3 regions of the Larsenimonas rhizosphaerae genome follow, and region 2 is predicted to be linked to each of the others. Evidence: predicted binding sites of a transcription regulator. Region 2 holds the regulator's gene; each other region holds the start of a gene.

Region 1 (5,200 bases), on a different contig from region 2:
AACGGCTTGGGCAGGTACTCGAATGCGCCGCCCTGATAGGACGCCACGGCACTGTCCAGGTCTGAATGTGCGGTCATGACAATCACTGGCAGTTCCGGATAACGCTCCCGGGTTCGCGCCATCAGATCGAGCCCGTCCACACCGGGCATGCGAATATCGGTAACCAGTACATCCGGCGGCTGGCGCGCGATGGCTTCAAAGGCGGTCTCGGCACGTTCGAAACTTTCCACCTCCAGATCCGGGCAGGCCAGTGTGCGTTCCAGTACCCACCGGATGGCCCGGTCATCGTCAACAATATAAATGCGTGCGCTATCGGTCATGGGCAGTACGCTCCTTCTCTGATGGGGTCGGTTCCAGGGGGATCAGCAGACGAAACAGGGTTCTGCCCGGCTCGGAATCGCACTCGATCAAGCCGTGGTGCTGATGCAGGATGGACTGGGCAATGGAAAGCCCCAGCCCGCTGCCCTCGGCACGGCCGGAAATCATGGGATAAAACAGGGATTCGCGCAGCTGCTCCGGGATGCCGGGGCCGTTGTCGATAATGGATACTTCACATACCAGGCGGTGCCGTTCGGCGCCCAGCGTGAACTGCCGACGGGCGCGAGTCTTGAGTATCAGCCTGGGCGACTCGGTGCCACTCTCCTCCAGAGCCTGTACGCCATTGCGAGCCACATTCAGTACGGCCTGAATCAACTGGCGCTCATCGCCTACAAGCTCGGGCAGACTGGGGTCGTAATCGCCCACGAAGCAGACACGATTCGTTTCCGCGCGAAGCAGCGTACGCACCCGCTCCAGCACGGAGTGAATGTTCAAGGGCAGATGCTCGACCATGACGTTGGGGCCAAGCATGCGATCCACCAGATCCCGCAGCCGGTCGGCCTCCTCGACAATGATCCGGGTAAATTCCACCAGACTGTCATCTGGCAGGTCCCGCTCCAGAAGCTGTGCTGCGCCCCGAATGCCACCAAGCGGATTCTTGACCTCGTGAGCCAGTCCCCGCGTCAGCACCTTGACCATTTCCTGGCGCGCTACCAGCGCCTCTTCCCGGGAAATGCGCATCAGGCGATCCCGGGCTTCGAACTCCAGCAGCAGTTCATCCCGGGACAGGGGCGAAGCGGTGTAATCCACCGTAATGCTGCCGCCGTTACTCAGCGTCAGAGGCACCTCGCGCTGCGTATACGGGTGCAGCGTCGCCAGCGCCTGCCGCAATCGAACACCGATATCGGAATGTGCATCTTCGAGACACTCAAGGCCTGACTGCCGGACACGAAGCAGGCTGATGCCCAGCATGGCCTCGGCCGCCGGGTTCATCCACCGAACACGTAACGCCCCATCGAGCAGTACTACTGCGGTGGTGAGATTTTCTAGCAGCCGTTGGTACATCCTGTTCCCCGTCAGCGTGATTCACTGTGGTAGTGCAAGAAACGCGCCACTATTGGCACAACCGGCATAACATGCGCGCCGAGAGCGCAAAGGATAAAGGACCGGGCGCCAATGATGCACCATCAAGGTGCAAGGAGGATTTTCCTTTATTTCCGAATGCCCGTTCAGGGGGTATTAACACCTGAAACGCCGCCAACCGGACCCTGTCCGGCCCGGCGATTGACTCGGGCACGGTGCACAAACACCGTCACCGGTGGGGTACGACGCAACACGTTGCCCTGGCGGTCGAGCATTTCGGCCTGCAGGGTATGCTCGCCCCGCTCGACTCCGGAAACCATGAAGACCGTGGCATGCAGCGCCGACTGGCTGACGCGCCCATCCAGCATCAGCCGAACCCGATGCACTTTCTCAAGTGCAGGCACCACCGTTACGGAGACCTGGATATCACCGGCATAGCCAGGCGGAATCGTCGACTCGTTCGCCGGTGAATCAATCACAAAGCGCCGATACGCTGATGCAGCGTCCTGCTGAACCGAGGCAGACGGCGTTGCCATCCCCCTGGGTACGGCAGGTACCACGCCGGGCGTGGGTACCGATACAGGGTTGCCTCCCGGCAGGGGATGGTCGGAAAAGTGCACCTGTCCCTGTTCATCCACGGTGCGATATACCGTGGCAGCCTGGGCACCCCATGCCCCTGCCAGCAGCAAAAGCGCTGCGATGCCTGCCCCTTTTTTCCTCATGACACTCCTCGCCTGCCTGCCGCCCGATCAGAGCGTGTACTGCGTATTTCAGCACAAAAAAAGCCCCGCCGAAGCGGGGCCTTTCGATAACACAGCGATCAGAGGCTGTAGTACATGTCGAATTCGATCGGGCTCGGCGCCATGCGCAGGGCCGTTACGTCTTCTTCCTTGAGCTCAAGGTAGGCCTTGATCATGTCATCAGTGAACACACCACCTTCGGTCAGGAAGGCGTGGTCATCCCTGAGCGCCTGCAGGGCTTCTTCAAGGCTTGAAGCCACTGTAGGTACGGCTTCGGCTTCTTCTGCCGGAAGGTCGTACAGGTTCTTGTCCATCGCGTCGCCAGGATGGATCTTGTTCTTGATCCCGTCGATGCCGGCCATCAGCATGGCAGAGAATGCCAGGTACGGGTTGGCCGTCGGGTCAGGGAAGCGCAGCTCGACACGCTTGCCTTTCGGGCTGGAGGTATAGGGAATACGCAGTGATGCAGAGCGGTTACGCGCGCTGTAGGCGAGCATGACCGGCGCTTCAAACCCAGGTACCAGACGCTTGTAGGAGTTGGTGGACGCGTTGGTAAACGCGTTCAGGGCACGTGCATGCTTGATGATGCCGCCGATGTAGTAAAGCGCAGTTTCAGACAGACCCGCGTACTCATCACCTGCAAACATGTTTTCGCCGTCTTTCCAGAAAGACTGGTGAACATGCATGCCGCTGCCGTTGTCGCCAGCCATCGGCTTGGGCATGAAGGTGGCCGTCTTGCCGTACGCGTGCGCCACGTTGTGGATCACGTACTTCATGGTCTGAACTTCGTCAGCCTTCTTGACCAGCGTGTTGAACTTCACGCCGATTTCGTTCTGACCGGCGTTGGCCACTTCGTGGTGGTGTACTTCAACGCTCTGACCCACGGCTTCGAGGGTATTACACATTGCACCGCGAATGTCGTGGAAGCTGTCGACCGGCGGTACCGGGAAATAGCCACCCTTCACACGCGGGCGGTGGCCCATGTTACCGCCTTCACCGGTGGTGGAGTCGGTTGACCAGGCGCCTTCTTCGGAAGAGATCCGGTAGAACGAGCCCTGCATGTCGGTCTTGAAATGCACTTCATCAAAAATGAAGAACTCAGGCTCCGGGCCGAAGAAGGCGGTATCGCCCAGGCCGGTGCTGTTCAGGTAGGCTTCGGCGCGCTTGGCGATGGAGCGCGGATCACGCTCGTAGCCCTGCATGGTGGCCGGCTCGATGATGTCGCAGCGCAGCACCAGCGTGGGGTCTTCGGTGAACGGATCAAGATAGGCAGTGCCATCCTGCGGCAGCAGGATCATGTCGGACTCGTTGATGCCCTTCCAGCCTTCGATGGAGGAACCGTCGAACATCTGACCAACTTCGAAGAACTCGTCATCAACGGAGCGGGACGGGATAGTGACGTGATGTTCCTTGCCCTTGGTATCGGTAAACCGCAGGTCGACCCACTTGACGTCGTGCTCTTCAATCAGGGCAAGCGTTTTATCTGCCATGGTATTCCTCCAATATGAGCCTGGCTCGAGATGGCGTATGTAATGCTGCAACGAACTAACGGATATAAAGTGTAGTCGGCGCCTTGTTTGAGTGCAGACTGCCTTTTGACTGTGCAATTGCAATGCATTGAGCGTGCCAAAATGGGGCGAGGCATCACATGCAATATGCAAGCATCTGTTTTAAAGCATAAATCAAAATACAAAAATGCCTTTCTTCACCGAAACACCGTCCTGCCATCGCTCGGATCTCTCTGGCACGGCCATGACATGCACCAATATGACACATAATGAATACCGAACGCTCCCTCCTGGTGCAACACACCCTGACAGAGAGGCTGACGGCCTGTTTCAGCAGGCCAATACGCTACAACCAGGTCGATTGCGTAAAATTAAGTGCTTCTTGGCTTGAAGCCAGGACCGGAACCCACGACAATAGCGACCACTTCGATGCCCGGCATCGATGTCTTTAAAAGCAGGTGTGGCTGTTTCGTGGTTTGCAGGCCTGCCGCAAGGAGACACGCAGTACCCCCGCAGCAGATGCCGCATCTCATGACAAGCACCCGTGGCGCACTCCTACTTATCTGGCGCCCCTTCCTGACAGGACCCCGTTGTGATCGAAAAGCTTCGTAATATTGCCATCATCGCGCACGTCGACCATGGCAAAACTACCCTGGTCGACAAACTGCTCAGCCAGTCCGGTACGCTGGACCGCAAGGCAGAAGGCCAGGAACGCATCATGGATTCCAATGACCAGGAAAAGGAACGTGGTATTACCATCCTGGCCAAGAATACCGCGATCCGTTGGCAGGCCCCCAATAACGAGGATGTCTACCACATCAACATCGTGGACACCCCTGGACACGCTGACTTCGGTGGCGAAGTCGAGCGCGTCATGTCCATGGTCGATTCCGTACTGCTGCTGGTCGATGCCGTTGACGGCCCGATGCCGCAAACGCGCTTCGTGACCCAGAAAGCCTTCGACCAGGGCCTGAAGCCGATCGTTGTGGTCAACAAGATCGATCGTCCGGGCGCACGTCCTGACTGGGTTGTCGATCAGATCTTCGATCTGTTCGATAACCTGGGTGCCAGCGATGATCAGCTCGACTTCCCGATCATCTACTGCTCTGCCCTGAACGGCATTGCCGGCATGGACCCTGAAGATCTGGCTGACAACATGGATCCCATGTTCCAGGCCATCGTCGACATCGTCGAGCCGCCCAAGGTCGAACTTGAAGCACCGTTCCAGATGCAGATCTCTGCCCTGGACTACAACAGCTATGTCGGCGTTATCGGCCTGGGCCGCATCAAGCGCGGCAGCGTCAAGCCGAACCAGCAGATCACGGTTGTCACCAAGGAAGGCGCTACCCGCAAGGGCAAGGTCGGCCAGGTCATGACTCATATGGGTCTGGACCGTGTACAGACCGATGAAGCCACCGCTGGTGACATCATCTGCATCACCGGTATCGAAAATCTGGCGATTTCCGACACCCTGTGCGACAACAGCGCCGTGGAAGCCCTGCCGCCGCTTACCGTTGACGAACCTACCGTGTCGATGACCTTCCAGGTCAA
Region 2 (5,200 bases):
CTGACCCATGGTGTTGTCTAGAAGGAAGGACGCCGCGCGCTTATTTCACGCTGTGCCCATCGGGCACGGCACGGTATACGGAATTGATATGTCACATTGGCTCGATACACCCGCCTGCAGCAAGGCGGCCAGGCTTCGTCTTCTGGCACTGGATGTGGATGGTGTACTCAGCGACGGCAGGCTCCTCTATACAAGTGATCACCAGGAAATCAAGGCGTTTCACGTTCATGACGGCGTGGGGATCAAGGCCCTGCAGCGACTCGGTATTCAGGTGGCCATCATTACCGGCCGTCGCTCGCCCATGGTTGAGCGGCGCTGCAACGAGCTGGGCATCGATCATCTGATCATGGGCCGGGACGACAAGTGGGCTGCCCTGCAGGAGTTGACTCGCCAATTGGGCATCGACATTACAGAGACAGGGTACTGCGGTGATGACCTGCCGGACCTGGAAGCCATCCATCGTGCAGGCCTGGGCGCAAGCGTGCCCAATGCACCGGACTACATCCAGCAGGCAGCGGATATGGTAACCACCCGACGCGGTGGCCAGGGAGCTGTCAGGGAGCTCTGCGAATTCATCATCAACGCCCAGGGACGCTGGAACGAGGTACTGACCCATTATCACGTGGAGGACGCCGCCTCAATACCACCCGGCACGACCTCCAGCCAGTACATGGGGGAATAATCATGCGCTCCCTGCTCTCACGGATCTCCCCACGGCTCTGGTTTATCCTGATCCTGCTGATTGCCGGCGGCGTCATGGCCTGGATCGAACAGCGCGACCGGGCAAACGACACCGACACCTCGCTCGGCAGCCAGCAGGAAGCCCCCGACTACTATGCAGAAGGGGCTACCTATACTCGCTATAATGATCAGGGGGAAATCTACCAGACCCTGGCCTCGCCACGGATAACTCACACGCCGAATGATGACATGACGCATGCAGAAACGCCGGAACTGACCTGGACAGCCTCCGGTGGCGACGTCTGGCACGGCCGCGGTGATACCGGCCAGGTGGAAGGAAACGGTGAGCACATCACCCTCTCCGGTCATGCACGCCTGCGACAGCCTGACAATGACTGGACGCTTTCCACCGACACCCTGCACTACACACAGCAGGACCAGCACGCCTGGAGCGATGTAACCTCAACGTTTACCCAGGAAAACCAGACCACGACATCGAACCGGTTTGACGCCTGGATTGATCAGGACAGGGCCGTACTGGAAGGCGACGTCAAGGGCAATTACCCGCCCTCCCGGTAACAGCATTACTGACAAGGACTATTCATGATATTGCGCACTCCCCTTCGGCTGGCCGGTGGCCTGACCCTGGCGCTACTGGCTCACCAGGCGCTGGCTCTCCCCTCTGACGCCAGCAAGCCCATCCACATCAGTGCCGACAAGCTGAACCTTGACGACAAGGCCGGCACGGCGGTGTATACCGGCAACGTCGACATGACGCAGGGTACCATGCTGCTCAAGGCCAACCGCGTTGACATACAGCGTGGCAACAATGGCAATGTCTCCCGGGTTACCGCCATCGGTCAGGGTGAGCGCGCCTACCTGGAACAGAAACCCAATCCGCAGGACAGCAAGGTGCAGGGATGGGGTGACAAGGTCATTTATCACGCCGACACCCGTCGCGTGGAATTGATAGGCAATGCCAAACTGATCCAGAGTCCGGACACCTTCAATGGCGCCTACGTCGAGTACTTCCTCGATCGCCGTCAGGTCAATGCGCGAGGCGGCAAGCCAAGCAGTTCGGACAGCAGCGACCAGCGCGTGGAAATGACACTGAACCCGCAAAACAGTCAGAGCCAGTAATTCGCCATGAAAACACTGTCAGTGGCCCACCTGGCCAAAAGCTTCAAGGGCCGTCGTGTCGTCCATGACATCAGCCTCACGATTCGTCAGGGCGAGATTGTCGGCCTGCTTGGTCCAAACGGTGCCGGCAAGACCACCTCGTTTTACATGATTGTAGGGCTGGTGCAGGCAGATGCCGGCACGATCATCATTGATGACCGTGACCTGTCCCGCCTGCCCATGCACCAGCGGGCCCGCGAAGGCATTGGTTACCTCCCGCAGGAAGCCTCCATCTTTCGCAAGCTGAGTGTTGCCGACAATATCATGGCGATTCTCGAAACCCGACGCGATCTTGACAAGGCAGGCCGGCGGGCAAGGCTTGAAGAACTCCTGCAGGAATTCAATGTCACGCACATCAGGGATAACCAGGGCATGGCACTATCGGGCGGAGAACGTCGACGCGTCGAAATTGCCCGCGCGCTGGCCACCGAGCCGGATTTCATCCTGCTGGATGAACCCTTTGCCGGCGTGGACCCGATCTCGGTCGGTGACATCAAAAGCATCATTCGCCAGCTGAAGGCGCGCGGCATTGGGGTGCTGATCACCGATCATAACGTACGCGAAACGCTGGATATCTGTGACAACGCCTACATCGTGGGCAGCGGTCAGATCATCGCAGAAGGCGATACGCCATCCATCCTGGCCAACCAGCATGTCCGCGACGTCTACCTTGGGCATGAATTCAGATTGTGATGTCAGTCAGGCCAAGGATCTCATACCCTGGCATGAAAATTGCTTCAAATAGTGTTTTTTGACTTGCACGTCCCGCCAGGTCTCGATAGCGTAATCACGGACTTGTGACGACCGGGATCGTATAACGATGAAACCATCCTTGCAGCTCAGGGTCGGCGCTCACCTCACCATGACGCCGCAACTGCAGCAGGCCATTCACCTGCTGCAACTCTCGACGCTGGACTTGCGTCAGGAAATACAGCAGGCACTGGACAGCAACCCCATGCTTGAGCAGGAAGACCTGTTCGATGAGTGCGCCAGCCCAGCCGACAATGATGATGACTGGCAGGAAAGCATTCCCGACGAACTGTCTCAGGACAGCAGCTGGGAAGACAGTTTTCAGGATGCTTCCCTTGGCAGTCTGAGCAGCAGCGTCGCGCCTGCCGGCGAGTCCGATATCGAGCGCAACACCTCGGAGGATACCCTTCAGCAGCATGTTGAATGGCAGGTCATGATGCTGGACCTGGATGACCAGCAACGCGCCATTGCCGAACGATTGATTGATGCACTGGACCCCAATGGCCTGATTGCCCAGCCTCTCGAGGACATCACGGAGGGCCTGCGCGCCCAGGGGTTCGAGTCCCTGAGCGTTGCCGACGTGGAACGTACTGCCATCATGCTCCAACAGTGTGAACCGGCCGGTCTGTTTGCCAGAGACCTGCGCGAGTGCCTGTTGCTTCAGCTTGATCAACTTCCTCAGGACACTCCCCTGCTGGCTCAGGCACGCCGGTTGATTCGCCAGTTCCTTGAAGCCCTGGGCAACGGTGATACAAGGCTTCTGAAACGCCGGCTGGGCATCGATGATGAGAGTCTTGAACGAATCACATGCCTGATCAAGGCACTGGATCCACATCCCGGCCGTCAGTTCGACAGTACCAGCCACCAGTACGTTATTCCTGATCTGACTCTGCGCCACAGCACACGCCATGGCTGGCAGGTCGAGCTCAATGAAGATGCGCTACCGCGTCTTCGGCTGAATCCGGACTACAGCAGCCTGGTACGCCGTGCCGATAAAAGTGATGACAATACCTTTTTCAAGCAGCACCTCCAGGAAGCGCGCTGGTTCATCAAGAGCATCGCCAGTCGCAATGACACCCTTCTTCGAGTGGGTCGCGAGATCATGGCCCGCCAGCATCGGTATATCGACATGGGGGAAGAAGGCCTGAAACCGCTGACCCTGTCCGACATTGCAGGCGCTGTCGACATGCACGAATCCACCATCTCGCGGGTGACGACACAAAAATTCATCCATACTCCCCGCGGAGTGGTCGAACTCAAGCTATTCTTTTCAAGTCAGGTAGGGGGAAGTGGGGAAGGAGACGCCCACTCCGGCGCCGCCATTCGCGCCAGGATTCGCAAATACGTCAGTGAAGAGCCCACAAGGCGCCCCCTGTCCGATGCCCGGCTGGTTGAATTGCTCGATGACCAGGGCATCAAGGTGGCACGTCGCACTGTCGCCAAGTACCGTGAAGCGCTGGGTATACCATCTTCCAGCGAACGTCGGAAAATGGCCTGAATGACGCCGGAAAGACAAGGCTTTGCCTGACAGTAAAAAAGGTTACAATCCAGTATTCATCCGTGGGAAAAGGAGTACGCCATGCAGGTCAATATCACTGGTCATCACGTCGAACTGACAGACGCACTCAGAGAATACATCAACCAGAAACTTTCTCGACTGGAACGCCATTACGACAACATCACCAATGTCCAGGTGACCCTTTCCGTCGAAAAGGAACGCAAGCTTGCTGCCTGCACCCTGCACGCCAGCGGCGCCGACCTGCACGGCGACGCTTCCCACGAAGACATGTATGCCGCCATTGATGCGCTGGCCGACAAGCTGGACCGCCAGCTGGTCAAGCACAAGGAAAAGGCACAGGCACGCGCCCAGGGCGCTCGTTGAGATCCTGGTACTATGAAGCTTGATCAACTCCTTCCGCCCGAACGCACGCTGTTTGATGTTCAGGGCGGAAGCAAAAAAAGGGTGCTGGAATTTTTCAGCACCTTTATCGCTCAGAATATTCCCAGTCTGGATGATCAGGAGGTCTTTTCACGCCTGATCGGTCGCGAGCGGCTGGGCAGTACCGGTGTGGGCAACGGGGTAGCCATACCCCATGCCCGCAACCCGCACTGCAAGTCGCCACTGGCCAGTTTTATCCGGCTGGCAGACCCCATCGACTTTGATGCCATCGACAACGAGCCCGTGGACCTGGTGTTTGTGCTGCTCGTGCCTGAAGAAGCCGAGGATACGCACCTGACGCTTCTGGGCCAGATTGCCGAGCTGCTCAACGACAGCGAAAACCGCAGTCGTCTTCGCCATGCAACCAGTCAACGCGAACTCCATGACACCCTGACCGATCTCATACAGCAACAACACCAATAGGGTACTCATCATGCAGCTGGTCATTATCAGTGGACGTTCCGGCTCAGGAAAGTCCATTGCCCTGCAAGCGCTCGAGGACCTGGGCTTTTATGCCATCGACAACCTGCCGGCCACCCTGCTGGCACCGTTGATCGATGAGCTGGATGCAGGCAGCGTTGGACAGCGACGCATTGCCGTCAGCATTGATGCACGCAACCTTCCGGAAGCGCTGGAGCGCTTCCCCGCGCT
Region 3 (5,200 bases), on a different contig from region 2:
GAACGTCCATGAGACAAGCATTGTGGTGATTGGCCCGTTTCTCAAGTGGCGTTGTGTTACCGACATGAAAAAACGCGCCCGAAGGCGCGTTGCAGATCATCAGAACCGCATGTCAGACCGCATCCTTGCCGGTTTCGCCGGTACGGATACGGATAACCTGTTCCAGCGGAGATACGAAAATCTTGCCGTCACCGATCTTGCCGGTGTTGGCCACACTGGTAATGGCTTCGATCACCTGATCGATCATGCTGTCATCGACGGCCACTTCAAGTTTTACCTTGGGCAGAAAGTCGACCACGTACTCGGCGCCACGATACAGCTCGGTGTGCCCCTTCTGGCGGCCGAATCCCTTGACCTCGGTGACGGTGATGCCCTGTACACCTACTTCTGAAAGGGATTCACGAACGTCATCAAGCTTGAACGGTTTTATTATGGCGGAGACCAGTTTCATTGCTTCTCTCCCTGCGGTATCGATAAGGGTGTATCCCTTGCTTGTGCATAAGCATACAACGGCTTTTGCACTCCCACAAAAATGCGTTGTCCTGATCATGAAAAAAGGCCCCGCAAGGGGGCCAGGAGAGCACGCCAGCTCAACAATCGTTTTATTTTTTGCTGCCGATGAATTCCGGATACGCTTCCATGCCGCACTCGGTGATATCGACGCCTTCGTATTCCTCTTCTTCGCTGACCCTCAGGCCGATGACGGCCTTGATGATGGCCCAGACCACCAGACTGGCCACGAAGGTCCATGCAAAGATGGTGGCGATGCCAAGCAGCTGAGCACTGAAGGTGGCATCAACGTTGGACAGTGGCACTGCCAGCAGCCCCCAGATACCTACCGCGCCATGTACCGAGATCGCACCGACCGGATCATCGATTCTAAGCTTGTCGAGCGAGACGATGGCGATAACCACGATCAGCCCGCCTACCGCACCAACCAGAGTGGCGCCCAGGGCAGAAGGAGCCAGCGGCTCCGCCGTGATGGCCACCAGGCCGGCGAGAGCGCCGTTGAGCGCCATGGTAAGGTCCGCCTTGCGGAACCACAGGCGTGCCAGAATCAGGGCAGACAGCACGCCCCCGGCAGCAGCGGCATTGGTGTTGACGAAGACCTGCGCTACCGCGTTGGCTTCACCGATATCGGAAATCTTGAGCTCGGAGCCGCCATTGAAACCCAGCCAGCCGAGCCACAGGATGAACGTACCCAGTGTTGCCAGCGGCATGTTGGCCCCCGGAATGGCGTTGATCTGACCGTTCTTGCCGAACTTGCCCTTGCGAGCGCCCAGAAGGATAACCCCGGCCAGGGCTGCCGTGGCACCACAAAGGTGCACGACACCTGAGCCTGCAAAGTCCTGGAAGCCGGCGGTATCAAGGAAGCCGCCGCCCCATTTCCAGTACCCCTGAATCGGGTAGATGAAGCCGGTCAGGATCACGGAGAACAGCAGGAATGCCCAGAGCTTCATGCGCTCTGCCACCGCGCCGGAGACGATCGACATGGCCGTGGCCACAAACACCACCTGGAAGAAGAAGTCCGAACGTGCGGAGTAATAAACATCACCTCCGCTGGCCAGTACCTCTTCAGGCGTATGTTCGGCACCGATCAGGAAGCCCAGGCTGGGCATAAAGCCGCCGGCATCGCTTGAGTACATGATGTGGTAGCCCACCAGCAGGTACATGGTGCAGGCAATCGCGAACAGTGCGATATTCTTGGTCAGGATTTCGGTCGTGTTCTTGGCACGTACCAGTCCTGCCTCGAGCATGGAAAAGCCGGCAGCCATCCATAGCACCAGCGCGCCGGTCATCAGAAAATAGAAGGTATCAAGTGCGTATTTGACTTCGATCAGATCGTTCATGGTCCTGTTCCTTGAATGGCGTTCTCCGGGAGATCACACCGCATCGGGGCCGTGCTCACCGGTACGGATACGAATCACGTTGTCCAGAGGGGTAACGAAGAGTTTGCCGTCGCCAATCTTGCCGCTGTTGGCGGCCTGACAGATGGCGTCCAGAACGCCCTCCACCCGGCTGTCATCCACAGCGACTTCTATTTTTACCTTGGGAAGAAAATCCACCACGTATTCTGCGCCGCGGTAGAGTTCGGTATGCCCTTTCTGTCGGCCAAACCCCTTGACCTCGGTGACAGTGATGCCCTGAACGCCGTTATCGGCCAGCGCCTCACGCACATCGTCGAGTTTGAATGGCTTGATAATGGCAGTGACAAGCTTCATGCCTTGTTCTCCTTGAGGTGTCTCCTGGTAAAACATGGCAGGCACCATGCCAATGCATACCCTGTTCCTTTTTAATCAACCACTTGGATTCAGAGTGGTGCGGCTGTGTATCGTTGTGGTGCACAGGGCGCTGGCGCGACGCACCAAATGGAGGCTCTTTTGGGGCGAGTGGGGCGTACTTGCACTGTGGGGGTGCATGAGGCGAGTGATGTGGATCATTAGGCGTTTTGCGGTCGTCATGCGTATCCTGTAGAGCACATAGTTGAACAATGAGGGAACGACCATGGCCAATAGGGATGTATTCAGTCGCTTTGCCCAGCAACTGGGCGATCGTCTGCAGGACGTATCGCATGCGCCTGAAGATATTCAGCGCAGTGTACAAAGTGCAATGAAAAGCACCTTTGATCGCTTTGATCTGGTATCCAGAGAAGATTTCGACATCATGATGGATGTGCTGCAGCGCACACGGTCTCGTGTCGAGGCACTGGAGCAGCAGGTCGCCAGTATGGAATCCCAGCTGGACAGCCTGCGTGGCAAGACCACCACGACCGCCAATGCCGAAGCCAAAAGCGATCTGGGTGAAGACACCTCGGCTGCCCCGGAAAGTGGCTCGCCAGGCGCTGCCTGATTCGGTGAACCATGCTGTAACCCCGCCACCGTGCGGGGTTTTTTTATACCTGCGTCATGGGCTCGTCACCGGCCTGACCTCAGACTGTCATGCCTGCTGACCACACTTTCGGCCACCAACCCGGGAGGTAGATCATGGTGAAACGCAGGAACATTCTGTCATGGGGGCTCAAGGCCGGTGCCGGCGCAGGGCTGTTGGGAACGGGCATTCTCGGCGCCCCGGCGATCGTGCTGGCTGAACATCGCCGGCCGCAGGCGGTGTCCGGGGTCATGAGCGGCGATGTGCTGAGTGACCGGGCCGTGCTCTGGAGCCAAGCGGATCGGGCAGCCTTCATGCATGTCGAGATTGCCGACAACCCGGCCTTCAAGCAGGCACGACGGCTGCCGCGACTCGGCCTTCTGCCGGAAACCGGCCTGGCCGGCAAGCTCGATGCCACAGGACTGCGCGGCTGGGATCACCTCTACTACCGGGTATGGTTCGAATCGCCGGGAGATCACCGCGCCCTGAGTGAGCCGGTAACCGGCACACTGCCACTGGCACCGACGCGTGCCCGGGATATCCGCTTGGTATGGTCCGGTGATGTGGTCGGGCAGGGCTGGGGGATCGATGAAGCTCGAGGTGGCATGACCATTTATGACGCCATGCTGAAGGTCAACCCCGATTTCTTCATTCATTCAGGCGATACCGTATACGCCGATGGCCCGCTCGAGGAGCGGGTCATGCTCGACGATGGCAGCGTATGGAATAATCTGATGACGCCGGCCAAGCGCAAGGTGGCAGAAACCCTCGATGAATATCGCGGTCAGCACGCCTACAACCTGAAGGACCGCAACGTTCGAGCCTTCAATGCCGCCGTACCGATGCTGGCGCAATGGGATGATCACGAAACACTCAATAACTGGTACCCCCAGGAGGTGCTCGCCGATGACCGTTACAGCGAGAAAAACGTGGCATTACTCTCCCAGCGTGCCCGCCGCGCCTTCCTCGAATTTACCCCCACCCGCATGGCGCCCGACGCGCCGCAGCGCATCTACCGGAAGTTTCCCTACGGGCCGGGGATGGAGGTCTTCATGCTCGACATGCGCACGTATCGGGGGCCCAACAGCACCAATCTACAGCCCGACGCCTCGCCGGCGACGGCCTTTCTCGGCGAAACTCAGTTCGACTGGCTGAAGCGTGCCCTGACCGCGTCCACCGCGACCTGGAAAATCATCGCTGCGGACATGCCCATCGGCCTGCTGGTGCCTGATGGTGACAGTGGCGATTTCGAGGCCATTGCCAACGGCGATCCCGGCCGGCCTTTGGGTCGTGAGCTGGAAATGGCCCGGCTGCTGACCTTCATTCGGGATAACCACATTCGAAACGTCGTCTGGCTGACCGCCGATGTGCATTACACCGCCGCTCATCATTACTCGCCCGAGCGGGCCGCCTTCAAGGAGTTTGCCCCGTTCTGGGAGTTTGTCAGCGGGCCGCTGCATGCCGGCACCTTTGGCCCGGGCAGCCTGGACAATACCTTCGGCCCGCAGGTGATGTTTCAAAAGGCCCCGCCCGAGGGCCAGAAGAACCTGCCCCCGTCCCGGGGATATCAGTTCTTCGGCCAGGTGGATCTGGAGGGCGAGAGCAACGTGCTGACCGTCACCCTGAAAGACAGCGCCGGCACCCGGCTTTACCAGCAGGCGCTGACCCCCGAATACGCCTGACAGGGCCTGCTGTCCTTCAATGAAGGGCTGATCTGCCTGCCCATGGCCCCGCACTTCGGGGCCATGGGCAGGTATCGTTTAGTCGCCCCGCCTCGTGGTATCCGCCTGCCCGGCACGCATGGATACCCGGCATCAGCGATTTCCTATCGGGCATACAGAGAAACGGCTTCCTGACGATATAAGGCGAAAGCATATTTTTTAACCGTGTATCGTCTGTGCAGGAACCAGCCTATGTCACTTGCCATCATCCGTACCCGTGCCAGTGTCGGGCTTGACGCACCTCAGGTGCTGGTCGAGGTACATCTTTCCAACGGGCTGCCGGGGCTTGCCATTGTCGGCCTGCCGGAAGCCGCCGTGAAGGAAAGTCGGGAGCGGGTGCGTAGTGCGTTGATCAATTCAGGGTTCGAATTCCCTGCTCGACGGATCACACTCAACCTGGCTCCGGCGGATTTGCCCAAGGAGGGCGGGCGATTCGATCTGCCGATTGCCCTTGGCATTCTGGTGGCTTCAGGCCAGGTACCGGGAGAGGCGGTCGCGACGGTCGAATGTCTGGGTGAGCTGGCGCTGGATGGCAAGCTGCGCGGTGTGACCGGTGTGCTGCCGGCGGCGCTGGCGGCCTGTGATGCAGGGCATTCCATGATCCTGCCGAG

Evidence for each region. The regulator sigma-54, encoded in region 2, starts transcription at its own class of promoters, with help from an activator protein. The targets are predictions, from matches to a motif close to TGGCACNNNNNTTGCTNT.
Region 1: a site for sigma-54 is predicted at 1,415-1,432, ahead of glnL (nitrogen regulation protein NR(II)). Genes of this name have one in related genera too.
Region 3: a site for sigma-54 is predicted at 2,257-2,274, ahead of OQ287_RS08005 (P-II family nitrogen regulator). Genes of this name have one in related genera too.

The regions. Positions count from the first base shown of each region.
Region 1 covers NZ_JAPIVE010000002.1:311,363-316,562, reverse strand. Annotated here, with positions in the region: gene ntrC (nitrogen regulation protein NR(I)) at 1-320, opposite strand, end outside; gene glnL (nitrogen regulation protein NR(II)) at 310-1,383, opposite strand; gene OQ287_RS07950 (DUF4124 domain-containing protein) at 1,548-2,123, opposite strand; gene glnA (glutamate--ammonia ligase) at 2,222-3,631, opposite strand; gene typA (translational GTPase TypA) at 4,242-5,200, shown strand, end outside.
Region 2 covers NZ_JAPIVE010000001.1:1,285,358-1,290,557, forward strand. Annotated here, with positions in the region: gene OQ287_RS05980 (KpsF/GutQ family sugar-phosphate isomerase) at 1-21, shown strand, start outside; gene OQ287_RS05985 (KdsC family phosphatase) at 89-682, shown strand; gene lptC (LPS export ABC transporter periplasmic protein LptC) at 685-1,260, shown strand; gene lptA (lipopolysaccharide transport periplasmic protein LptA) at 1,285-1,821, shown strand; gene lptB (LPS export ABC transporter ATP-binding protein) at 1,828-2,553, shown strand; gene OQ287_RS06005 (RNA polymerase factor sigma-54) at 2,675-4,108, shown strand; gene hpf (ribosome hibernation-promoting factor, HPF/YfiA family) at 4,190-4,492, shown strand; gene ptsN (PTS IIA-like nitrogen regulatory protein PtsN) at 4,505-4,972, shown strand; gene rapZ (RNase adapter RapZ) at 4,983-5,200, shown strand, end outside.
Region 3 covers NZ_JAPIVE010000002.1:324,420-329,619, forward strand. Annotated here, with positions in the region: gene OQ287_RS07995 (P-II family nitrogen regulator) at 113-451, opposite strand; gene OQ287_RS08000 (ammonium transporter) at 603-1,850, opposite strand; gene OQ287_RS08005 (P-II family nitrogen regulator) at 1,884-2,222, opposite strand; gene OQ287_RS08010 (accessory factor UbiK family protein) at 2,506-2,850, shown strand; gene OQ287_RS08015 (alkaline phosphatase D family protein) at 2,985-4,550, shown strand; gene OQ287_RS08020 (YifB family Mg chelatase-like AAA ATPase) at 4,782-5,200, shown strand, end outside.